DNA from 3 places in the Paenibacillus sp. 11B genome. Region 2 is predicted to be linked to each of the others. Evidence: predicted binding sites of a transcription regulator. Region 2 holds the regulator's gene; each other region holds the start of a gene.
What was found. The regulator NrdR, encoded in region 2, represses ribonucleotide reductase genes. The targets are predictions, from matches to a motif close to AACACNATATATNGTGTT.
Positions count from the first base shown of each region.

Region 1: a site for NrdR is predicted at 2,541-2,558, ahead of nrdI (class Ib ribonucleoside-diphosphate reductase assembly flavoprotein NrdI). Genes of this name have one in related genera too.
Region 3: a site for NrdR is predicted at 4,811-4,828, ahead of Q0V21_RS19980 (anaerobic ribonucleoside triphosphate reductase). Genes of this name have one in related genera too.

Region 1 is NZ_JAUKNS010000001.1:380,829-387,992, forward strand. It holds gene Q0V21_RS01665 (response regulator) at 1-583, opposite strand, end outside; gene Q0V21_RS01670 (sensor histidine kinase) at 580-1,425, opposite strand; gene Q0V21_RS01675 (response regulator transcription factor) at 1,454-2,182, opposite strand; gene nrdI (class Ib ribonucleoside-diphosphate reductase assembly flavoprotein NrdI) at 2,599-2,958, shown strand; gene nrdE (class 1b ribonucleoside-diphosphate reductase subunit alpha) at 2,945-5,029, shown strand; gene nrdF (class 1b ribonucleoside-diphosphate reductase subunit beta) at 5,073-6,035, shown strand; gene Q0V21_RS01695 (hypothetical protein) at 6,121-7,164, opposite strand.
Region 2 is NZ_JAUKNS010000002.1:1,324,132-1,331,295, reverse strand. It holds gene Q0V21_RS14395 (manganese efflux pump) at 1-562, shown strand, start outside; gene coaE (dephospho-CoA kinase) at 572-1,168, shown strand; gene Q0V21_RS14385 (lytic transglycosylase domain-containing protein) at 1,165-1,728, shown strand; gene Q0V21_RS14380 (alpha/beta-type small acid-soluble spore protein) at 1,835-2,056, opposite strand; gene nrdR (transcriptional regulator NrdR) at 2,170-2,637, shown strand; tRNA gene Q0V21_RS14370 (tRNA-Ala) at 2,823-2,895, shown strand; gene Q0V21_RS14365 (alpha/beta hydrolase) at 3,206-4,015, shown strand; gene Q0V21_RS14360 (MarR family winged helix-turn-helix transcriptional regulator) at 4,072-4,593, shown strand; gene Q0V21_RS14355 (helix-turn-helix domain-containing protein) at 4,905-6,557, shown strand; gene Q0V21_RS14350 (iron-hydroxamate ABC transporter substrate-binding protein) at 6,673-7,164, shown strand, end outside.
Region 3 is NZ_JAUKNS010000004.1:662,867-670,030, reverse strand. It holds gene metE (5-methyltetrahydropteroyltriglutamate--homocysteine S-methyltransferase) at 1-1,600, opposite strand, end outside; cobalamin riboswitch at 1,824-2,024, opposite strand; gene nrdG (anaerobic ribonucleoside-triphosphate reductase activating protein) at 2,291-2,800, opposite strand; gene Q0V21_RS19980 (anaerobic ribonucleoside triphosphate reductase) at 2,797-4,758, opposite strand; gene Q0V21_RS19975 (histidine kinase dimerization/phospho-acceptor domain-containing protein) at 5,246-6,883, shown strand; gene Q0V21_RS19970 (LacI family DNA-binding transcriptional regulator) at 6,920-7,164, opposite strand, start outside.

The sequences.
Region 1 (7,164 bases), on a different contig from region 2:
CCTGTAGTTTTTGCAAAATGTTTTTCAAGTGATTCTTGACGGTATACTCTGAAATCGTATAATTTGCAGCGATTTCTTTATTGGTCCATCCTGCAGCTACACCATATAGAATATCCTTTTCTCTTGTGGTTAATGGAACATCAGGCTCTTTTTTCTCCGTTAGTGAGACGTCCTTCAGGATTTGGTATGCCACCTCACGGCTCAAAGGAGCTTCTTCTGTAACGATGGAATGAAGATATTCCAGCCACATGGACGGTTCAAGGTTTTTGAGAAGATAGCCCTGAGCCCCCCGCTTCAACGCCTCCAAAAGGTGAAGTACATCATCCGAGACGGTAATCATGACAATCTTCACATAAGGAAAGGCCAATTTGATCCGTTGTGTTGCTTCCAGACCGTTCAGGATCGGCATCTGAATGTCCATAAGGATCAGATCGGGAAGCCACTGTTCTGTATAATCAATCGCCTGCTGACCGTCCGATACGACGCCAATCACTTCGAAGCTGGGATCCATGGATAAAATTTCACATATGGCTTCTCTCGCATGAGCGTGATCGTCCACAACAAGTACGCGAGTATGGCTCATTGCATCTCACCATCCTTTGAAAATTCGACAACGGTATGCTCCTGTTCCCTTCGGAATTGCATATTAAAGTTCAGTTCATTCATCCGCTCTCGCATGATTTTTAATCCATATCGATCCTTTCGTTCAAAAGGATTCATCTCAAACCCTTTTCCATTATCTCGAATCGCAATATTCCAGCACTGCTTATGTCCCTTTCCCTGAATCCATGCTTGGGATGCTGATGCATGCTTTTGAATATTAAAAAGAGCCTCCCGAATACAAGCGAGCAGTTCTACTCTCTCTTTGTCAGTAAATGCATCCTCCGGGATGCTCCAGTCCAGTTCAATTCGGACAGGGATATCTTTGGAAATTCTTCGAATTTGACCAATCCATGTGACCGATTCGTTCATAGTCAAGGCTTGATCAACGTTAGGATCATAACGCAAATCTGCAATGGCCTGACGCACATAACGATTGACTTCATGAACCGTTTTTTTGATTGAATACACATCGTCCAGCTGTTGATCCTGCTTAGCTTGCTCCTCCAGACGTCCGACTTTCACCGATAATAAAAAAAGGGATTGCGCAATTCCATCATGAAGTTCCTTGGCCATCTTTTCCCGAGATTCAAATGCGGCTTTGACTTCACGCTCATGCTCCAGCTCTTTTTGGATACGTTCCAACATGAGAAACAACCGAGTTAACAACGTTATGCTCACAACATATACAATGACAGGCGTCAGCCAGTTGCCCAGATCCATTGATATATAGGGTAGCAAAAACTGATGTCGTACATATTCCCAGAGTCCAACGGTCAAGGTAGGAATGAGCAGAATCATCCACTTGATTTGTTTGTAAGACATATTCTCCTCCTACATATCAAGATAAGAATCAGTGAGGCAAACGAAGAATATAACCAAATCCCCACAGGGTTTGAATCAACTCTTCCCGATTCGGCACATGCTCGGATAGTTTGTCACGCAGCCGTTTCACATGAGTATCTACAGTTCGATAATCCAGATCTTCCTCATGCTCCACTTTCCAAACAATTCGCAGCAGGTCCTGCCTGGAGAAAGCTATTTCCGAGTGTGTCGCCAGATGATAAAGCAAATCAAATTCTTTGGGCGTCATATGAATTTCCTCCTCTTCTATTGTGACCCTTCGGGAAGCTGGATTGATTAAAATGGAGGAAATCAGCACCTCGCTCGCTGAATGATCTTTTGGCGCAGGCTCGACCAATCCGTTATAACGAGCCATCATGGTTTTGATACGGAGCACCACTTCCCTCGGACTGAATGGTTTCATCACAAAGTCATCCGCCCCTGCTTTGAAAGCTTCAAGCCGATTTCCTTCTTCTGACTTGGCTGTCAGAAACATGACGGGTATGCTGAAGTTTGTCCGCAGGTAATGGCATATTTCAATTCCCTTAACATCGGGAAGAATCCAATCCAGAATGATCATGGCATACGACTCCTGATGAAGCTTACTTAAGGCTTGCCAGCCCAACGAAGCCTCTTCGATGATAAATTGTTCTTTCTCCAAATACATTCGAAGAAGTCTTCGGACCCGTTCATCATCATCTACAATTAATATTCTATGTTGCGGCAGGGTCCCGTTCATGTTTTACCTCCACTTCTTTGTGATATGTAATCAGCATACCTTCATCACACTTAAAAGGCATGACTCCATAGAGCCATGCCTTTTGATAATCTACTTTCGAATTGTAGACAATGTATGAACGATTATGTTCAGGCTATTTCTTGCCGGTGACGGCTGTTACGACATCGTCGGCAACCTTAATCATTCTCAATGACAATCCCAATTCTCACATGCACCAATTATCATGGCTTCGAATATGGATATCTACTAAGCCCCAAATTTTTTAAACCTAGTAATAGAGCCCATTCCTCAGGTTTTTCACAAAATCGATACCGAAATGCATTTGACAAAGCTATATATTGATATAAAATTAATAATATAATCTATATATAGTGTTTGTTTTTGATCACCTTTCATTTGTCAAGGAGGATATGATAGTGCTAATTGTGTATGATTCAATAACCGGGAATGTTAAGAGGTTTATTTCCAAGCTTCAACTGCCGGCTGTTCAGATTCAGAATCAAATGACGATTGATGAACCGTACGTACTTGTGACATATACAACAGGTTTTGGACAGATACCTGATAAGGTGTCTTCTTTTTTGCAAAAAAACTCTGAATACCTGATTGGCGTGGCCGCCAGCGGTAACCGTAACTGGGGTGAGCGTTTTGCCAAAAGTGCAGATTTGATATCTGCTTCTTACAACGTCCCGGTTATCAGTAAATTTGAATTATCTGGTTCCAAAAGAGATGTGGAGTATTTTGAACAGGAGGTGAGCCGCATTGCGCCATATTGAATTGAATAACATGCTGTTAAAGCGCGACTCTAATGGCTTCTTCCAGTTACATAAGGATCAAGAGGCTGTAGAGGAGTTTATGAAAGAAATCAAAGATAAAAGTATGGCATTCGCCAACATTGATCAACAAGTCCAATTCATGATTGAACATGATTATTACGAGGATTTCTATGCTTCCTATACAACCGACGAAGTTAGAACCGTATTCGAAATTACACGCGGCTATCAGTATAAGTTTCCTTCCTATATGGCAGCGTCCAAGTTCTACACCGATTATGCGTTGAGAACATATGACCGAAAAACATACCTTGAGCAATATGCGGATCGAGTCGCAGCCGTAGCACTTCATCTGGGTCAAGGACATTTTGATACGGCTTGTTTGCTGTCTCGTTCTATGATGGAGCAGCGTCTTCAACCCGCGACCCCCACTTTTCTGAATGCCGGAAAAAGTCGACGCGGTGAACTGGTTTCTTGCTTCCTGCTTGAAATGGATGATTCACTGAACTCCATAAACTATGTACTGAACACTTGTATGCAGTTATCCAAAATCGGTGGTGGAGTGGCTGTCAACCTGTCGAAGTTGCGTGCTCGCGGAGAAGTCATTAAAGGTGTCGAAGGTGCTGCGAAAGGCATTACGCCAGTTCTCAAGCTGATGGAGGATGGTTTCTCCTACGCTGATCAGATGGGTCAACGGAAAGGTTCTGGCGCAGCATACTATAATATTTTCGGTTGGGACGTTATGGAGCTGCTGGACAGTAAAAAGATCAATGCGGACGAGAAAATCCGTCTGAAAACTCTCTCTATCGGACTTATTGTACCTAATCGTTTTTATAAGCTGGCTCAAGATAATGAGCCCCTGTATCTCTTTGCACCTTATAGTGTCTATAAGGCGTATGGAACACATTTGGATGATATGGATCTGGATGTGATGTATGATACGTTGCTGGCTGACGATCGTGTGAAGAAGAAAAAATCGTTGAGTGCACGGGATATGCTGACCAAAATAGCGATGATTCAACTTGAATCCGGCTATCCCTATATCATTAATAAAACCAATGCCAATCAAGCACATGCCTTAAAAAACGTAGGACAAGTCAAAATGTCCAACCTCTGCACAGAGATCTTCCAACTTCAGGAGACTTCTGAAATTACAGACTATGGTCAACCGGATATTATCCGCAAAGATATTAGCTGCAACCTGGCCTCCCTCAATATTGTTAATGTTATGGAGAGCGGCAAGATCAAGGAATCCGTTCATGAGGGAATGATCGCACTGACCTCCGTTAGCGACATGACGCATGTTGCCAATGCTCCAGGTGTAGCCAAAGCCAACTCCGAAATGCATTCCGTTGGTTTGGGTGCCATGAATCTGCACGGTTATTTAGCCAAAAACAGGATTGCTTATGAGAGCACGGAAGCCAAGGATTTTGTACGCACCTTCTTTATGACCATGAATTATCATTCTCTGGAGAAAAGTATGGAGTTTGCAATGCAAACCGGCCAACGGTTCCATGGATTTGATAAGTCCGACTATGCGACTGGTGTATATTTCGATCGTTATGTGACCACGGATTACCGTCCCAACACATCGAAAGTACAACAATTGTTTAACGGAATTGATGTTCCTTCGCCCGATGATTGGAAACAGCTTAAATCTAAAGTGATGGAAAATGGCCTCTATCATGCTTATCGCATGGCTATTGCTCCAACAGCAAGCATCTCTTATATCCAAAATGCAACATCCAGTGTAATGCCCATCGTAGAACAAATTGAGACACGAACTTATGCCAATTCAACCACGTATTATCCGATGCCCTATTTGCAAAAGGATAACGTCTTCTATTACAAATCAGCGTATCAGATGGATCAATTCAAAGTGATCGATTTGATTGCGGAAATTCAGCCGCATGTGGACCAAGGAATCTCCACAATTCTTCATGTAAACAGTGATGTATCCACTCGAGAATTGGCTCGCTGCTACCTGTATGCTGCTCATAAAGGGTTGAAATCTCTGTATTATACAAGAACCAACAAGCTAACGATGGAAGAATGCATTGCTTGCTCAATATAAACAAATCCCCTTTTTGGGTATTACGATTGGAGTTTGATATAACATGCCGGCAATTCAAGCTGTGAACTGGAATCGGGCAGATGATGATTTCACTCTCATGTTCTGGAATCAGAATATTATGCAATTTTGGACCGATGACGAGATTCCTTTATCCGATGATAAAAAGACCTGGGGTATGCTCAGTGATACAGAAAAAGACGCTTATATGAAAGTTTTGGGAGGCCTAACCCTTCTGGATACCATTCAGGGCGGTGTAGGTATGCCGCAGATTATGGAGCATGTGGATGGACTGCAACGCAAGGCTGTACTGAGCTTTATGGCGATGATGGAACAGATTCATGCGAAATCCTACAGCAGTATTTTTACCACATTGGCATCAACCGAAGAAATTGACAGTGTATTTAAATGGGTGGAAGAAAATCCATATCTGCAAACCAAAGCGACGGTTATACGTCAGTATTATATGAACATTGAAACTTCAAAAGATTTGTATATGGCGATGGCCGCTTCCGTACTTTTGGAAAGTTATTTGTTTTACAGCGGATTCTTCTATCCACTCTATTTAGCTGGACAAGGCAAACTCACCTGCAGTGGTGAGATCATTGATCTGATTCTGCGGGATGAAAGTATTCATGGTGTATATGTGGGTGTGTTGGCCCAGGAAATATACGCGAGCTTTGATGAAACACAGCGGAATGATGTGTACCAAGGTTTGGTTGATTTAATACAGCTTCTTCATCAAAATGAGTTGCAATATACGCAGGAATTATATACCCCTATTCATTTGACCGAGGAAGTGGAAGCATTCCTTCGTTATAACGCTAATAAAGCGATGATGAACCTCGGTTTTGAGCCATTATTTGAAGACGAGGAAGTCAACCCGATTGTGTTAAATGGAATCAGTACCCATACTAAGCAGCATGACTTTTTCTCTAAAAAAGGCAACGGCTATATTCGCACACTGAATGTGGAACCCCTGACGGATGATGATTTCAAGTTCGAATAAGCCATTACTTGATTACAATGACTACGTGTAGCCAATGAATATAAATAAAGAAGGCTGTTCCCCACAGAGGAATAGCCTTCTTTATTTAATCTTCGAGAAATGAAATCAGTCTTTGCAGGAGAACAGGCTCTTCCTTTCGAAATTGCTCCAATCGGAGTCTTACCTTTGCAAATATTTCATTGTCTTTACGTATTTCATGTCGGATGTATTGATCCCTTAACTTCATTGCCCTTGTAGTTATATCCTGATAACCATTCACAAGTTGTTCGTCGTAAGGGATGATCCCCTCATCGACCAAGTAGCCAATCCGCTCGCTCATCATTTTTTTGTGCTCCCAGAGTACATGAAGATGTCTCACATCGTTACGTTCACCAAGCCGGGGATCATTGCTCTCTACGGCATCATAATACATCTGTAAATAGTCATAGACATCAAGGCCAAAAGCCTGTTCTTGGTCAGGATTGTAATTAATGCGGTTCAGATGGGTCTCTCCGTTCAGATAATCATGCAGCTGGTCGAGCGCTACGATTCGATCAAAAGGATAAGGGGAATGCGGCTCGTATTTGTAAAAATACGTGTGGTGATCTGCCGTGAGCCCCTCTCTCAGCAGATGTCTCATGGAATGGATAGCATCCTGGAAGTCTGTGAACGAAATCTGCAAATTGCGGTAAACTCCTGTATGATCGAACATGGAAGCATCAAAAATACGTTTGTCCCAATCAAAACCGTATAGAAAGAGATGATGAGGAAACGGTTCTTTCTGATAGGCCGCCGCTGGCGGTAGCTGAGCTTCATCCAAAAATACGACGCAATAATAACCGCTGCGAATCTGATCCGCGAAAAATTGAGGCCAAGCGTCCAACGCCAAATGCTCCAGAATCGTATAATTCACAGAGCATGTCAGTAGAAATGGATTGTTGAAATTCAGTTCATTGGGCTTGCCCCGGAAAAAATCGATATAAAACTGTCTGCCATCTTCCAGAAAGGTTTTCTTGCAGGACAACTGAATGAAATTGCTGTAATACCAAGGAATCGTTTCCTCATGTGCACTGGTAATCGAAAGCGTGTAAGCCCACCGCAGAAATCCTTTAAGCGGCGGACTCAACACAGGAAGCTGAACAGCATTCAT
Region 2 (7,164 bases):
AATTGTTGGAGCGGTTATTCTGATTGGTATTGGCGCATGGTCGTTGCTGCAACTTATTCGAAAACGAGGCAAGGAACAGCTGGAAACGGACAACGGATTGCGTGAGGGAGCAGGAACAATTCGAAGTGGTGCGCAATCCTCACAAGAAGTTCAGTCGAAAGGCAGAAATCAGGTGCTTGCACTTGAGCTTGAGCAATCGGCTTCTGGAGGATCTCTGGAACGAATGGTCTTTACACTTGAGCTGCGGAAGCTGGGGGTAGTCATTCAGATTCTGCGTAGCCCCTCAAAGGCGGATATGGACAATTCGGGAAGTATATCCGTTCAAGAAGCGATGTGGCTTGGCATTGCTCTTTCTCTGGATGCTTTCGGCGCAGGATTGGGGGCCGCCTTATTGGGATTCCCGACCTTGTGGACTGCACTAGTTATTGCGTTGTTTAGCGGGGTATTTCTGTCATTGGGCATGAGGGTTGGGTTGCGCTTTGCTGCACTGAGTTGGATGCGAAGATTATCCGTGCTACCTGCGCTTTTATTAATGATTATGGGAATAATGAAGTTGTTGTGAGGTGAAATAATGAATATTGGCTTAACCGGCGGGATCGCGACAGGCAAAAGTAGTGTTTCCGCCTTTCTCGCCAGTAAGGGAGCGTTGCTCATTGATGCAGATGTTATTGCCCGGGAAGTCATGATGCCCGGGCATCCCGTTCTGGCTGCGGCTGTTCAGCGGTTCGGACAAGCCATATTGAATGAGGACGGAACACTGGATCGGAAAAAGTTGGGCAGTATTGTGTTTCAGGATCCAGAGGAACGCAAAGCGCTGGAGGCAATTACACATCCTGCAATCCGCAAGGAGATGCGCGAACGTGCTGCGATGTACGAGCTTGAACATGCGGACAAGCTTGTCGTATCGGATATTCCGTTGTTGTACGAGTCAGGGCTGGAAGAGGGCTTTGAAGAAGTGATGGTTGTATATGTCCCTAGGTCCGTGCAGCGGGAACGACTGATGAGCCGGGATGCAATGACAGTGGAACAAGCAGATGCCCGTATTAACGTGCAGATGGACATTGAAGATAAGAAGCAGCGTGCTGACGTGGTTATTGATAACAGCGGCTTGTGGTCAGAGACGGAGCAGCAAATTATTTCATTTTTGCATCGTAAAGGTCTATTATGAGATTGCTGCGTAAAAAACGGGTATTGTTGTTGATGTTTGTGTCTTTTGTATTGGTGCTGTTCCTGAATACGAACTGGATGTCATGGTTCTATCCGATTCATTATAAGGAAGAGATTCGTGCACAGTCTCAGAGTTATGAGGTCGATCCGTTTCTGATAGCCTCCATCATCAAGGTGGAAACCAATTTTAAGACAAGCAAAGAATCCAAGAGAGGGGCTATTGGGCTGATGCAGCTTATGCCCGACACCGCGAACTGGATTATGGAGCAAGCCAAAATTCCGGGCACCTCATTGGAAGAATTAAAGCACGAGCCTGAAAGAAATATCCAGTTGGGTACCTGGTATCTACGCAATCTGTCAGATCAATTTGACGGAAATGAAACGGCTATGATTGCTGCGTACAATGCTGGTCCGGGCAAAGTAAACTCATGGCTGAGGGATGGTGTTTGGGACGGCTCGTTTGAGACGGTCAAAGATATTCCGTTTGGCGAGACCCGGCACTATGTACAACGCGTCATTTATTATTATAATCAATATGTAAAGATCTATAATACGTTCTAAGAGAAGACATTCTGGACATGGTCCAAAATAAGTAGAAGCACCGAGCAGACCGGTTATTCACCGGCCGCTCCATGCTCCTCTGTGTTAACGTATTACGATGCAGATATTATTGGTATTGACCAGCCAATTGCTGTTCTGCAATTGTTACCAGACGCTTCGTGATGTATCCACCGATCGAACCGTTCTCGTAAGAAGTCATGTTACCTTGGTATCCGTCTTGTGGAATGCTGATTCCGAGTTCTTGAGCAACTTCATATTTCATTTGCTCGAGAGCTGCGGTAGCTTTAGTTACCACCAGGTTGTTGGAGTTACCATTGCTTTGTGCCATTGCTGTTCACCTCCTCGCGGTTGGTAAAAGTATTATGTGTCGCCAATACGATTTTCATAACTAATGATTACAGGGAATTTGTGGTAAAAGTAAAACATGGGAAGTGATCTGAATTGAAATGTCCTTATTGCGCCTATCTGGGCACCAAGGTGCTTGATTCAAGGCCGGCCAATGAATCGAAATCGATTCGTCGTCGTCGTGAGTGTGAGCAATGTAGCCGTCGATTTACAACTTTTGAAATGGTGGAAGAAACGCCGCTGATCGTCATCAAGAAAGATGGCAGTCGCGAGGAATTTAGCCGGGACAAGATTCTACGTGGTCTGATTCGGGCTTGTGAGAAACGTCCGGTCTCGGTAGAAACGCTGGAGATGATGGTTTCCGAGACAGAAAAGGCGCTGCGAAATACAGCTGACGCTGAAGTGGAGAGCCGCCAGATTGGTGAGCTGCTGATGGAACAGCTGTTTCCCGTTGACGAAGTAGCGTATGTACGTTTTGCTTCGGTGTATCGCCAATTCAAAGACATCAATATGTTCATGAAAGAATTAAAATCTCTTTTGTCCAAAGAAGACATCGAGGATTAATGAAGCGGGTAAGGGAGAAGAGCAATCTGGGGTTACCGTAACGTGTGTTCCAGTAAAAAGGATGTTCTTCTCCAATCACTTTAAATTCAACAAAAAGTTGTTGACAGCCAAAGCTGTATTTTATATGATATAGGAGTCGCCTGCGGAATGAAGCAGAGATGGACAACCGTTTACATTCATATTTTGGGGCCTTAGCTCAGCTGGGAGAGCGCATCGCTGGCAGCGATGAGGTCAGGGGTTCGATCCCCCTAGGCTCCATACTTAAAAGCCTTTAAACACAAAGATTTCTGTGTGTTTAAAGGCTTTTTTCTGTGCAAGGTCATTACATCGGAAACAAGCCTGCAGCTTACGTTCTAATTGGCCGGATACGGCATTTTATTCTCGATCTGGTCCTATTAATCTGGACAGCGCATATGACTGATGTTATATTGTTTCTATAAGAAACAATATTATTCGTAAAGGAAATAATATCTGATGAATCTCCATGAATAGTGGATATCCAAAAAAATGGCTCAAGACGGTTAGATGCCGATTGATACTTGAGCACAATGAAGGGATGGAATGAATGATGAGTCATATGGAGACAACAATTGAATCTTTTGACGGAACTCAGCTTTATTTTAGCAAAAATATTGTAAGCGGTGCCAAGACAGCCGTGGTCATTGTTCATGGCTTGTGTGAGCATGCCGGGCGCTATGATTATTTGACCGATAAACTAAACAAACGTGGTTTTAACGTATATCGTTTTGACCATCGTGGTCATGCAAGATCAGAAGGGAAGCGTACGTTCTACAGTGATTTTCATCAGATCATTGATGATGTAAATGTGGTTGTTGAAGCAGCCTTGCAAGAGAGCGGGGATATTCCGCTTTTTGTCATTGGGCATAGTATGGGTGGCTTCGCGACCTCTTCATTTGGAACGAAATATCCAGGCAAAGTAAAAGGAATTGTTCTATCCGGAGCGTTAACTCGTTACAATACGAAGGTTGCCGGAGAATTGCCACTTGATCTTCCCCCGGGCACGTATTTTCCCAATGAGCTTGGTAGCGGCGTATGCAGTGATCCGGAGGTGGTATCCGCTTACGTGAATGATCCGCTCGTAGAAAAGCAGATTTCCGTGGATTTGTTTAATAGCCTGGGGAATGGAGTGGCCTGGTTAAAAACACATGCGAAGCAGTTTGTCGATCCTGTACTTGTTCTGCATGGAGCAAACGACGGGCTGGTGAGCGAACAGGATTCACGCGACTTTTACGGTGATATTGCCTCAACTGATAAAACGCTGAAAATATATGCACATCTCATGCATGAAATATTTAATGAACCCAATCGCGATGAAGTCATTGAGGAAGCGATCACATGGATTGAAAAACATATCTAAATTCAGTACATTGGAATAGAGAGATAGAGACACTTTGAAGGTGAAAGGGATTATTCATGAAATTAGACTGGATGGGCGACCATCGGGAACTTATTGAGAAGATCATCAAGTATGGTAATGCATATTCGAACACCTACAAGCTGCAGCGAAGTTATGGTACGAATATGACGTTCTCCGCTTCGCAGATTCAGACGCTGGAGTACATTCTGGAAGCTGAGGACAAGGAAGAAAAAATGTCGGAAATGGCAGCACGACTAGGCGTGAGCCGCAGCACGTTTTCCAAAAATGTGAAGGTTCTAACGGAAAAAGGATTACTCGAAAAATACCATTTAAGTGGAAATCGCAAGGACATTTATGTCAAACCTTCGGCCAATGGACGCGACGCGTATGCCCAATATACTGAATTTGTTCGTGATCTGTGCTTTGATGATATTTTTCAGTATGCTGATACGATTTCAGAGGCTGACAAGAAAAGCTTTATACGCATTATGGATTTGTTTGCCGATGTATTGCTCTGGTATGGTGAAAAAGAACAGGAACCGCGAAAGCTCATCAAAATTGATGCGAATCGTAATTAAAAAGGGCACATCATGTATTGAAAGTTGAATAAGTCATTACTAGGTTAAGTGAATACTTTTGATGGTCATAGTCCTGTCATGTAAACAGGACACAGGACTGTCAGACAACATTGAAGCTGCGACGGTTTCCCACTAGTATACTGGGGAACGGTCGTTTATTTTTTATTCATTCTGAAACTTTTACTTTGGGAAGAATGTACTCCGGATGAATCAGCAATGCTAAAATAAAGAGGTATAGCCAATTTAACCGTGTAGAATGAGCTGAAATTAGAGTCATTACCCGCCCGGTAAGAGTCACGGAGGATCAGAAAATGAACAACTCGGAATGGGCAGAGTCCTATTTTCCAATATATACAGCAGACAGCATTCAATCATTGTACAGCACATCAACGATGCCGATACATCAAATCCATGAAAATCTGACGGTTCTGATGGCCGTTGCCAGTGGGAAAGGTACACTTCGTATTAACGATGAACTTTACGAACTTGTCGAAGGCATGGTCATTCTTATTCCGGCCAAGAGGGATGCTGTCATACAGACGGATCTGACGCATCCTCTTCATCTGTATACACTCTCCATCAGCACGCAGGAACAGACCAGGTCATTGCCTGCGGGAACGATGGGACGGCCAAGTGTGTTAGCGGCAGAACCCTCTGTTCAGATCTTTCCGTATGAACCAGCAATTGCAGCACAGCTTGAAGAGCTGTATGTTCATCGTTTACCTGGTAACGAAGTCAGGCATTTGCGCAACCAGATTCTTTTTCATCAGGTTCTTATGAGTTTGTTGGAGCGCATGGAAGCACGATATGCTGCAAGTGAGCAGCCGTCTATGGAACGCAGTATTACCTATATGGAGAACCATTTTAGTGAGAAAATTACAACGGAAGGACTCTCGGAAATTGCCGGGGTCAGTCGTTCTCACTACTCCATTCTTTTTAAGCAGATTACCGGATTCCCACCCAATGAATACCTTTCACGCTTGCGTGTTCACCGGGCCAAGGAGTTATTAATTAGCGGAACCGCTTCCCTTCGTGAGATTGCGCTGAAGGTCGGATACAAGGATGAATTCTATCTTAGCCGCCGCTTCAAGCAGCAGACCGGAGAGAGTCCTTCAGGTTATACGCGCCACAGGCCATATCAACGTGTGGCTGTGTGGTATGCACCCTATGCAAGCCATATGATGTTACTTGGTTTGGAGCCAACGATTATCATCTCGGAAAGCAGCGAATATGTGAGCGCAGAAGGGATGCCCTCCCCTCAAACGATACGTTTTATCCATTCGGACAGTGCACCTGAGCTAGTAAAATCCGCTCTGCTGGAAGCTGATATTGAACTCATTATCGCAGCAAATCTGCATCTGGCCCTTAATGGCTTAAGCCCTGAACGTCTGCGATCTATCGCCCCTATTGCGGAAATAGCATGGATGGAGCTCGGTTGGAAAGAGCATCTGCGTTTCATTGCACAGGCGATTCAAAGGAGGGAACAGGCAGAGCAATGGCTGGCAGCCTTCGAAAAGGAGGAACAGCAGGCACGGGAAGCTATTCAACAAAGCCAGATTGTGAATGAGACGCTGACCATTCTGGTCATAAAACCGGGCACCTTGCAAATATATGGAATCAGAAATGTCGGATATGTGATGTATCAATCACTCGGATTACGTCCTCCGGCCAAGATTGCCCAGGAAATACAGCGGTATGGCGATCAATTTCATTCGGTTTCTATCCAACTATCCGAACTACAAGATTATGAGGGTACTCGTATGCTCGTCATTGTTTTTCCAGATGAAAAAGGGTCAAAAGCCCATTCAGAAAGTATATTTAACTCGGAATACTGGAGAAGACTCGAAGCAGTGAAGCAAAATCGGATCTATGATCTGGAGCAGGAAGAGTGGATACCCTATAATCCGATTTCCATTCGTTTGCAGCTTGGACGTGCTGTGTCCTTATGGACGGGCATTCAATAATCCAAAGGTTTTCTCAAACAAAAAGGCATGGTTAGGTTTATCCTGCATGCCTATAATTAGCTATGGTAATGAGAATGATTTTCATATTCAAAGAGAAAAGGGAGAGAGTCATCTGATGAGAAAGCTATTTGTTCCATTTATATTGGTTCTGGTTTTATTGCTTAGCGCTTGTGGAACCAATTCAGCCAAAGATACAACGGAGAATGCAACAGCCTCCAACAAATCCACTTCTTCGAACACGGATGCAGCAGGTTCTTCATCTGATTCAGATTCGGGCACATTCACTTATCAATCGGAGACAGGTCCTGTGGAAGTTCCTTCCCACCCGCAACGTGTGGTTGTACTGACCCGATTCCTGACAGGAAACGTGATGGCATTGGATGTGTCACTTGTTGGTGTGGATGAAATGTCCAAGGAGAACCCGAATTTCAAAGAGAAACTGGCCAATACAGAGGCGGTTACCGACGAAAGTCTGGAGAAAATTATTGAGCTGAACCCGGATCTGATTATCGGCCTGTCTGATATCAAGAACATTGATAAGCTGAAGCAGATTGCTCCAACAGTCACCTATACATATGGTAAGGTGGACTTCCTTAAGCAACAGCTG
Region 3 (7,164 bases), on a different contig from region 2:
AGGACTGTACCCAGCCATTTTTGGTAAAAGCGAATCCAGTCAGCTTCTCACCGAAAAACTCGACCATATCGGTACGTTCGAACTCACCGTGTACCAGCACATCCAGACCAATTTCCTCCTGAATGGTAATCCATTCCTGGATCTGTTCACGCACATAGGCATCGTATTGCTCCGCATTCCATTCGCCTTTGCGGAACAGGGCACGTGCCTTGCGCACGTCTGCCGTCTGCGGGAAGCTGCCAATCGTAGTCGTTGGCAGCAGCGGGAGCGGCCATTTTTGCTGCTGCAATTCGCGCCGCTCCTGGAATGACGCGCTGCGAAGCAGCTGCTCGTTGGCGTGCACCCCTGCTGGAGCGCCACTCAGGCGTGTCCGCGACTCGGACTCGCTTAGCAGGCGCACCGCTTCTGTGCTCGCCTGGGCGCGGCGGCTGGCTTCAGCCACAGCCGCTGCCTGGTCCGCCTGCTTCGCACCGCCGGACAACAACGTGCCGAGCGTCGCTATTTCTTCCAGCTTCTCGTCGGCAAAGGCCAGGGCATTGCGCAGTACCGGATCAAGCGCGCTCTCCTGAGCGGCAGTCACCGGTACATGCAACAGGCTGCAGGAAGGCTGAATGATCAGCTTGCCTTCGGCAGCGAATTCAGCCACCTGCTCCAGCAGCTTCGCCGTCTCTGCGAGATCGGCGCGCCAGATGTTGCGCCCGTCGATGACACCGGCGCCCAACCATTTAGCCTGCGGGAAGCCATGCTCCCGCAGGCTGGCCAGGTTGCCTTCATAGCCGTGGACCAGGTCCAGGCCGATTCCGGCTACAGGCAGTGCTGTCACGACCGGATAAGCTTCCACCGATTCGAAGTACGTCTGAAGCAGCAGCTTCAATTCCGGTGCGGCTTGTGCCAAGGCAGCATACACCTGTTGCAGCAAGGCTTCATCTTCGGAAGAGACAGCCAGCGTCAGAGCAGGCTCGTCGATCTGTACCCACTGTACGCCTTCGGCTTGAAGCTCGGCCAGAAGCTGGGCGTACACCGGAACGAGGCGTGTGACAATCTCCGCGAAGCGTTCCGTGTCATAGCCTTTGGCGAACCGTACATACGAGTACGGACCGACCACGACCGGTTTACCTTCCAGCCCAAGCTCCTGCTTTGCTTCGCGATAGGCGGCAAGGGGTTTATTTTCAAGCAATGCAAATGCAGTATCATTATGAATCTCCGGTACGATATAGTGATAGTTGGTGTTCAGCCACTTGGTCATCTCACAGGCCGTTGCCTGGTCATTACCCCGGGCCATAGCGTAATAGGTAGATACGGATACCGGTCCGCCTGTATGGTTAAAGCGCTCAGGAACGACGCCAAACATTGCGGATACGTCGAGAATATGATCATAGTAGGAGAAGTCGCCCACAGGAATCAGATCGAGCTGCTGTGCCTGCTGTTTCTTCAGATCCTGCAACCGAAGCGTGGTCAGTTCCTGATGAAGTGTGGATTCATCGATTCGACCAGCCCAGAAGGACTCCAGTGCTTTTTTCCATTCACGTCCCGCACCGATGCGAGGGTAACCGAGGTTGCCTGTCAGAACTTGTGCCTGTTGTTGCTGTGATTGCGACATGTAAAATTCCTCCTCATTTATAATGGTGAACTCATCATTCAGGTTGAAGCTATGGTGATGTGTTTCATTTGAAAGCATCAAAAAAAGGCGTTCCTTCCGATGTCATACCCTGAGAAACAGGCATCATGAATGACGACTGTGCACAAAGATAGAATGGGAAAGAACACCTGCTATAAGTTATTTTAGCGGTTGCTCTAACACCTCCCTATCTTCCGTAGGTCATGCGATGCTGTCGAAACAGGCAGGTCTCCTGGCTTACGGATCATGGTCTTGTACATGTCCTTCCCGGTGGATACACCAGTGGATTGTTTATGTACAGACTCCCCGTTTACAGTGGCGGGACCGCGACGGACTTACACCGTTCTTCCCTTTTAAGCCTGACCACGCCTGTAGCGCGGTTGGCACCTGTTTCCGTGTGCAGAAATGTGCGTACACATCTCCAGCTATGAAATTGGTGACCAAGTATAGATGATAGATTATATAATGATGCAATCGTCGTATACTTGCTTGTATGCTACCAATCATAGACGATAACCTACTAGCTTGCAACATATATCATTAATCCGATCGGAAATAAAAATGAGCCGTATGAAACCTTGGTTTAGTGACAGATTTGTCTCCTTAAAATGAAGTTTCAAAATGAACTGAATATCCACATGTTGTGGTAGATTCAACCCAATAAAAAAATCGTTACCATGTATCCATCTGCATGGTAACGATTGTGTGGCAAGCCATCGTTGCGGCTACATCAATGATGCGCTGATTGCGACTGCCGCGATAAGGAAGAGATACATCACGCTCAGCTGCAATATAAGGTCCATCAATAATAACGTCGCATAGGCGGGATAGTTCTGCTCGCGCAGGGTCGGCTACAAGTTCCTCATATACAAATCCGGTATAGGCCCATACCGTCAGATCAGGCCGTACCGCACGAAGCTGTCGAACCCAGGATGCACAATCTGCGGCAGAGAAAAAAGGATCGCCTCCGCATAACGTAACCCCTTCCAGCAAGGGATGCGCGGTCACTTCATGCAAAATCTGCTGCTGCCGTTCCTCCGTGAAGGGTTCACCCGCTCGGAAGCTCCAGGAGTCCGGGCTGAAGCAGCCCGGACAGGCATGTCGACATCCGCTAATGAACAACACGGCTCGCAGGCCCGTTCCCTCATTCACCGATTCGGGGATATAGCCATACAGATTCACCGATGTTTCACCCGATCCCGTACTTCAGCTTGCTTTGCCGTATTGAAGCGTACTTTGTAATCTCCGGTCAGGTATCCCGTCACCCGGCGCAGTCTCTGGAAATGCACCTGATTTTCATGAGCTTCACATCCGGGACATACTTCTCCGATTACGCCTTCATAACCACAGGCCGGACAACGGTCAATCGGGTGATTAATGGAGAAATACCCGATATCCTGGGCCAGCGCGTATTGCACGATTCGTTGGAAAGCCATGGTGTTGGCCCGTACATTCCCGTCGAGTTCGACATAAGAGATTGCCCCGGCATTACATAGCTTGTGGAAAGGAGCTTCCAATTCAATTTTGCGATAGGCCGGAAGGGTATGATAGACCGGAATGTGAAATGAATTGGTGTAATATTCCCTGTCGTTGACCCCCGCGATGCTGCCGTATCGCTCACGATCAAGCTTGGTGAATTTGCCGGATAGACCCTCGGCGGGCGTAGCGAATAAGGTGATATTCAAGTTATGCAACTCACTCATCCGGTCGCAGAACTCTCTCATCGTACGAATGATATTCAAGGCTTCTCGATGTACATGAAGGTCTTGTCCATGGTGACGGCCATATAGGGCGGTCATACATTCAGCAAGCCCGATAAAACCAAGGGATAACGTACCATGCTTCAACAGGTCAGCCACCGGTTCATTCGGAGCCAATTGTTCTCCACCTTCCCACACCCCTTCCCGCATCATAAAGTCCGATGCTTTGGCAGGCTGGTTAGTCTGAATTCGATAACGGTGCAGCAGTCCATCCGTAGCATTGTGCATGACGGATTCCAAAGCCATATAGAAGCCGGCCCGGTCAGCGATGGCTCTTGTTCCCTGGCAGATCCCATATCGTATGCCGAGCTTGACCAGATTGATGGTGTTAAAGGACAAGTTCCCTTTACCGCTTTGACGATTGCGTCCGAAGCGATCAGCCAGTGTGCGTGTACGACATCCCATTGTGGCAATGATCGTGTCGGGATCTTCCGGCCGATAATAGGGAAGGTTGAAGGAAGCATCCACATTGACAAAATTCGGATACATACGCCGGGAGGAGCAGGTCACAGCGAGCCGGAACAGATCGTAATTCGGATCTCCCTCAGATTGGTTTATGCCTTGTTTGCACTGGAAAATATGCTGTGGGAACACGGGCGTTTCCCCGTTACCGAGTCCACGAATGGTCGCTTGCAGCAACGACCGGGAGACAAGCCGGCCTTCGGCTGAAGTGCACAGTCCATAATTCAGTGAAGTAAACGGAATCTGTCCGCCAGCACGACTGCTCATGGTGTTCAGATTATGGATTAGCGATTCCGCAGCCTGTTCGGTCTCCAGTTCCGTTTCTTCACAGGCAAAGGCAAAGGCTCGTGGACATTTTACCTTCGCTTCATCACTATTCAGATGTAGCTGCTCATCCTCAATTCGGTTATTTTCCCCAAACAGCCGTTGTGCTTTCCGGTAATGCTTACGGAACGATCGCTTCACATAAGGTGCCAGATCCCAGTCGATTTTGTTGGCCGATACGCCGCCATACTGGCTGTTCTGCTGGGATTGAAAAATAATGGCGACCAGCGCCATGGCAGACATAATCGTCTGTGGTGTACGAACCGAACCATTGCCAGTATTAAATCCGGAGGCCAGCAGTCGGTCAAACGGGATGAATATACAGTTGGTCGTTCCAAGGGCATACTGATCCAGATCGTGTACGTACAGATCACCATTCTCCACAGCTAAAGCAAGGTCCTCTGGCAGCACATGACGCAGAGCATGCCACTTGGCCGTCTCCGAACCGAGCCTGCTCATCTTGCCGCTGAACGAGTCTCCGTTCAGATTGGCATTCTCCCTCAGCGTATCAGCGTCTTCTGCACCGATAATTCGTCTTCCCAGGTCAGATAGCAGATCAGGCGCAGGTGGAGAGGCATACTCAAGCATGTTCATATCAGATTCCTCCTAAAAAATGAGATTGTATAGGGATAATGTAAATTCATTGAACACTATATGTAGAGTTTCTTTATCCATTTATAAACTATATCTTGTTATTTGGGTGTGATAACCGTCACATAAGAGGAGCGCGTTGAACGTGGCGATTTTCTAGTCTGGCATGATAAAGGTTTTCAAAGGCGGAGGGTAAGCGTATAATTTCTTATTACCGTGTCAGTATAGTTGACGAAGCTAGAAATAAGGACAGAAAACCTGCCAGGTAAGCGGTTGCTAAACTTTCCTGTCATCGAATCATAACGTCCATAGCAGATTCCCGTACGTGGAATAAATTGGATTCGGGTATGTTTCCCTTTGATTCCTACAGTGTTAATCATATATGAATAGGTTGTGACAGCTGTTTCGGAACATTTGAACCCTCGTTAATCGATTGAATCATCATGTGCAATACGGATTTGAAATGCAGCCAAAACAAGAGGGGTGAGTCATGGGAACGGTAAGCATTACAAGGGGCTTCTATGAAAATATCCAGGAAGCCGCGTCCCATATTGTAGAAGTGTTAAGCGGCATATTAAAGGTGAACACTATCTTTGTTGCGACGAATGATGGCGTGACCAATGTTATTATGGAGGCTTTTAACCGAGAGGAACAGTTGATTGCCAAAGGCAGTGCGCTTCCATTTGAAGCTTCATATTGCAGCCTGGTATTGAGAGATAAGGAAGGCAGTATGGTTATCACGGATACATGCGAACATCCACTTACGGAATCGATGAACGTAACGAGCGAACTGGGCAATCGTTTCTTTGTGGGCATTCCGATTCTGCGGAGGTCAGGCGAAGCGTTCGGCACCATATGTCTGATGGACAATCCCGATTATGTGATCAGTGAAACGGATATGAAGACGCTGAAAGCTATGGCTGTTTTCCTGGGGTATGTCGTGGATCTGGAAGATACACTGCAGGTCCAGGAGCAGAAGCTGAGTGATTCGGAGCAACTACAGGAGCAGCTGCAGGCAGAGAAGGAACGTGCGGAATCCGAGGCAATGACCAAGACACAGATGCTGTCGCTGATGAGCCACGAGATTCGTAATCCGCTGAACGGCATTTTGGGATTGACGGATCTGATGCGTACACCGGATATGTCGGACGAGCAGACAGAGTATGTGAATATGATTGAGACTAGCGGTAACATTCTGCTCTCACTGCTAAACAACATGATGAGTTTTAACGTCAACGATGCAGGCAAAACAGTTGTACACGATGATCCATTTGATCTGGTAGCCACGATCGAGAATACCGTTTATCTCTATGTGGGACTTGCGCTTAGCAAGAACATTGAGCTGGGATTGAACCTTGATCTGAATGTATCTCAGGTTTACGTCGGGGATGAAATCAAGATCGGACAACTTTTGGCCCATGTCATTCAGTATGCCATAGATTCAACACGCACAGGATCAGTGTTGGTTACAGCAACCGTGGATGGTGGAGATGCAGAGGAAACGGGGACGCTTCGACTTCATGTGAAGTATACCGGTCGCATGCTGTCTTCGGACAAAAAGCTTAGATCATTTAACAATTTAGACGGAAATATAAGTACACAGAAGCTGGTGGGAACCAATCTCGGTTTGGCGGTCAGCCAAAACCTTGCCATCCTTATGAACGGCCGTATTCAGGTGCGTGGCCTGGGAGACAAGGAAACAGAATTCGAGATCTGCCTGCCGCTCCGCAGACATTGGGAACTGCCTCAGCTTGCCAATATTCAGCACCGACTGAGGGGCAATAAGGTGTTGCTTGCGAAGGATCCCGACATTTTGCAAGGGGCCTCCTCCCTGATGCGAAGATGGAAGATGGATGTGCATATGACCTCGTTTACAACCGAGGCGTACAACTGGATTCATGAGGGCTTTAAGCCTGACGTGGCCGTTGTGGATATGGGACTGCTGGAGGGCGGCGCTGTGGATTTTGTGCACAAGCTGAAGCACCTGATTACCGATTCACCGGTCATTGTGCTGATTCCGTATGGTATGCATATCGATCCGTATGAAGCGGAAGTCTTCGATGCGGTCCTGACCAAGCCGGTGAAGCAGGCTGAATTGTTGAATGCGTTAAGCATCATTGTGCATTAAGAAAATGAAAAAAATATATTAAATTAGGCGCACCTGTTAGGGGTGCGCTTTATTTGTTATTTGCAAGGAAGACGATCCTCGAACAAGCAGCTCCGAGTCGACTTTAAATACGCGTTTATCCTGAAATTCATTCGTATTCATCATGTCAATCATCTTCTCCATCAGGATGGCTCCCATCGTATACTTGGGCTGGTTCACCGAACTTAGCGTTGGATGAATGTATTTGCTGATTCGATTGTTGTCCACACCTACGATAGCCAATTGCTCGGGAATACGTATTC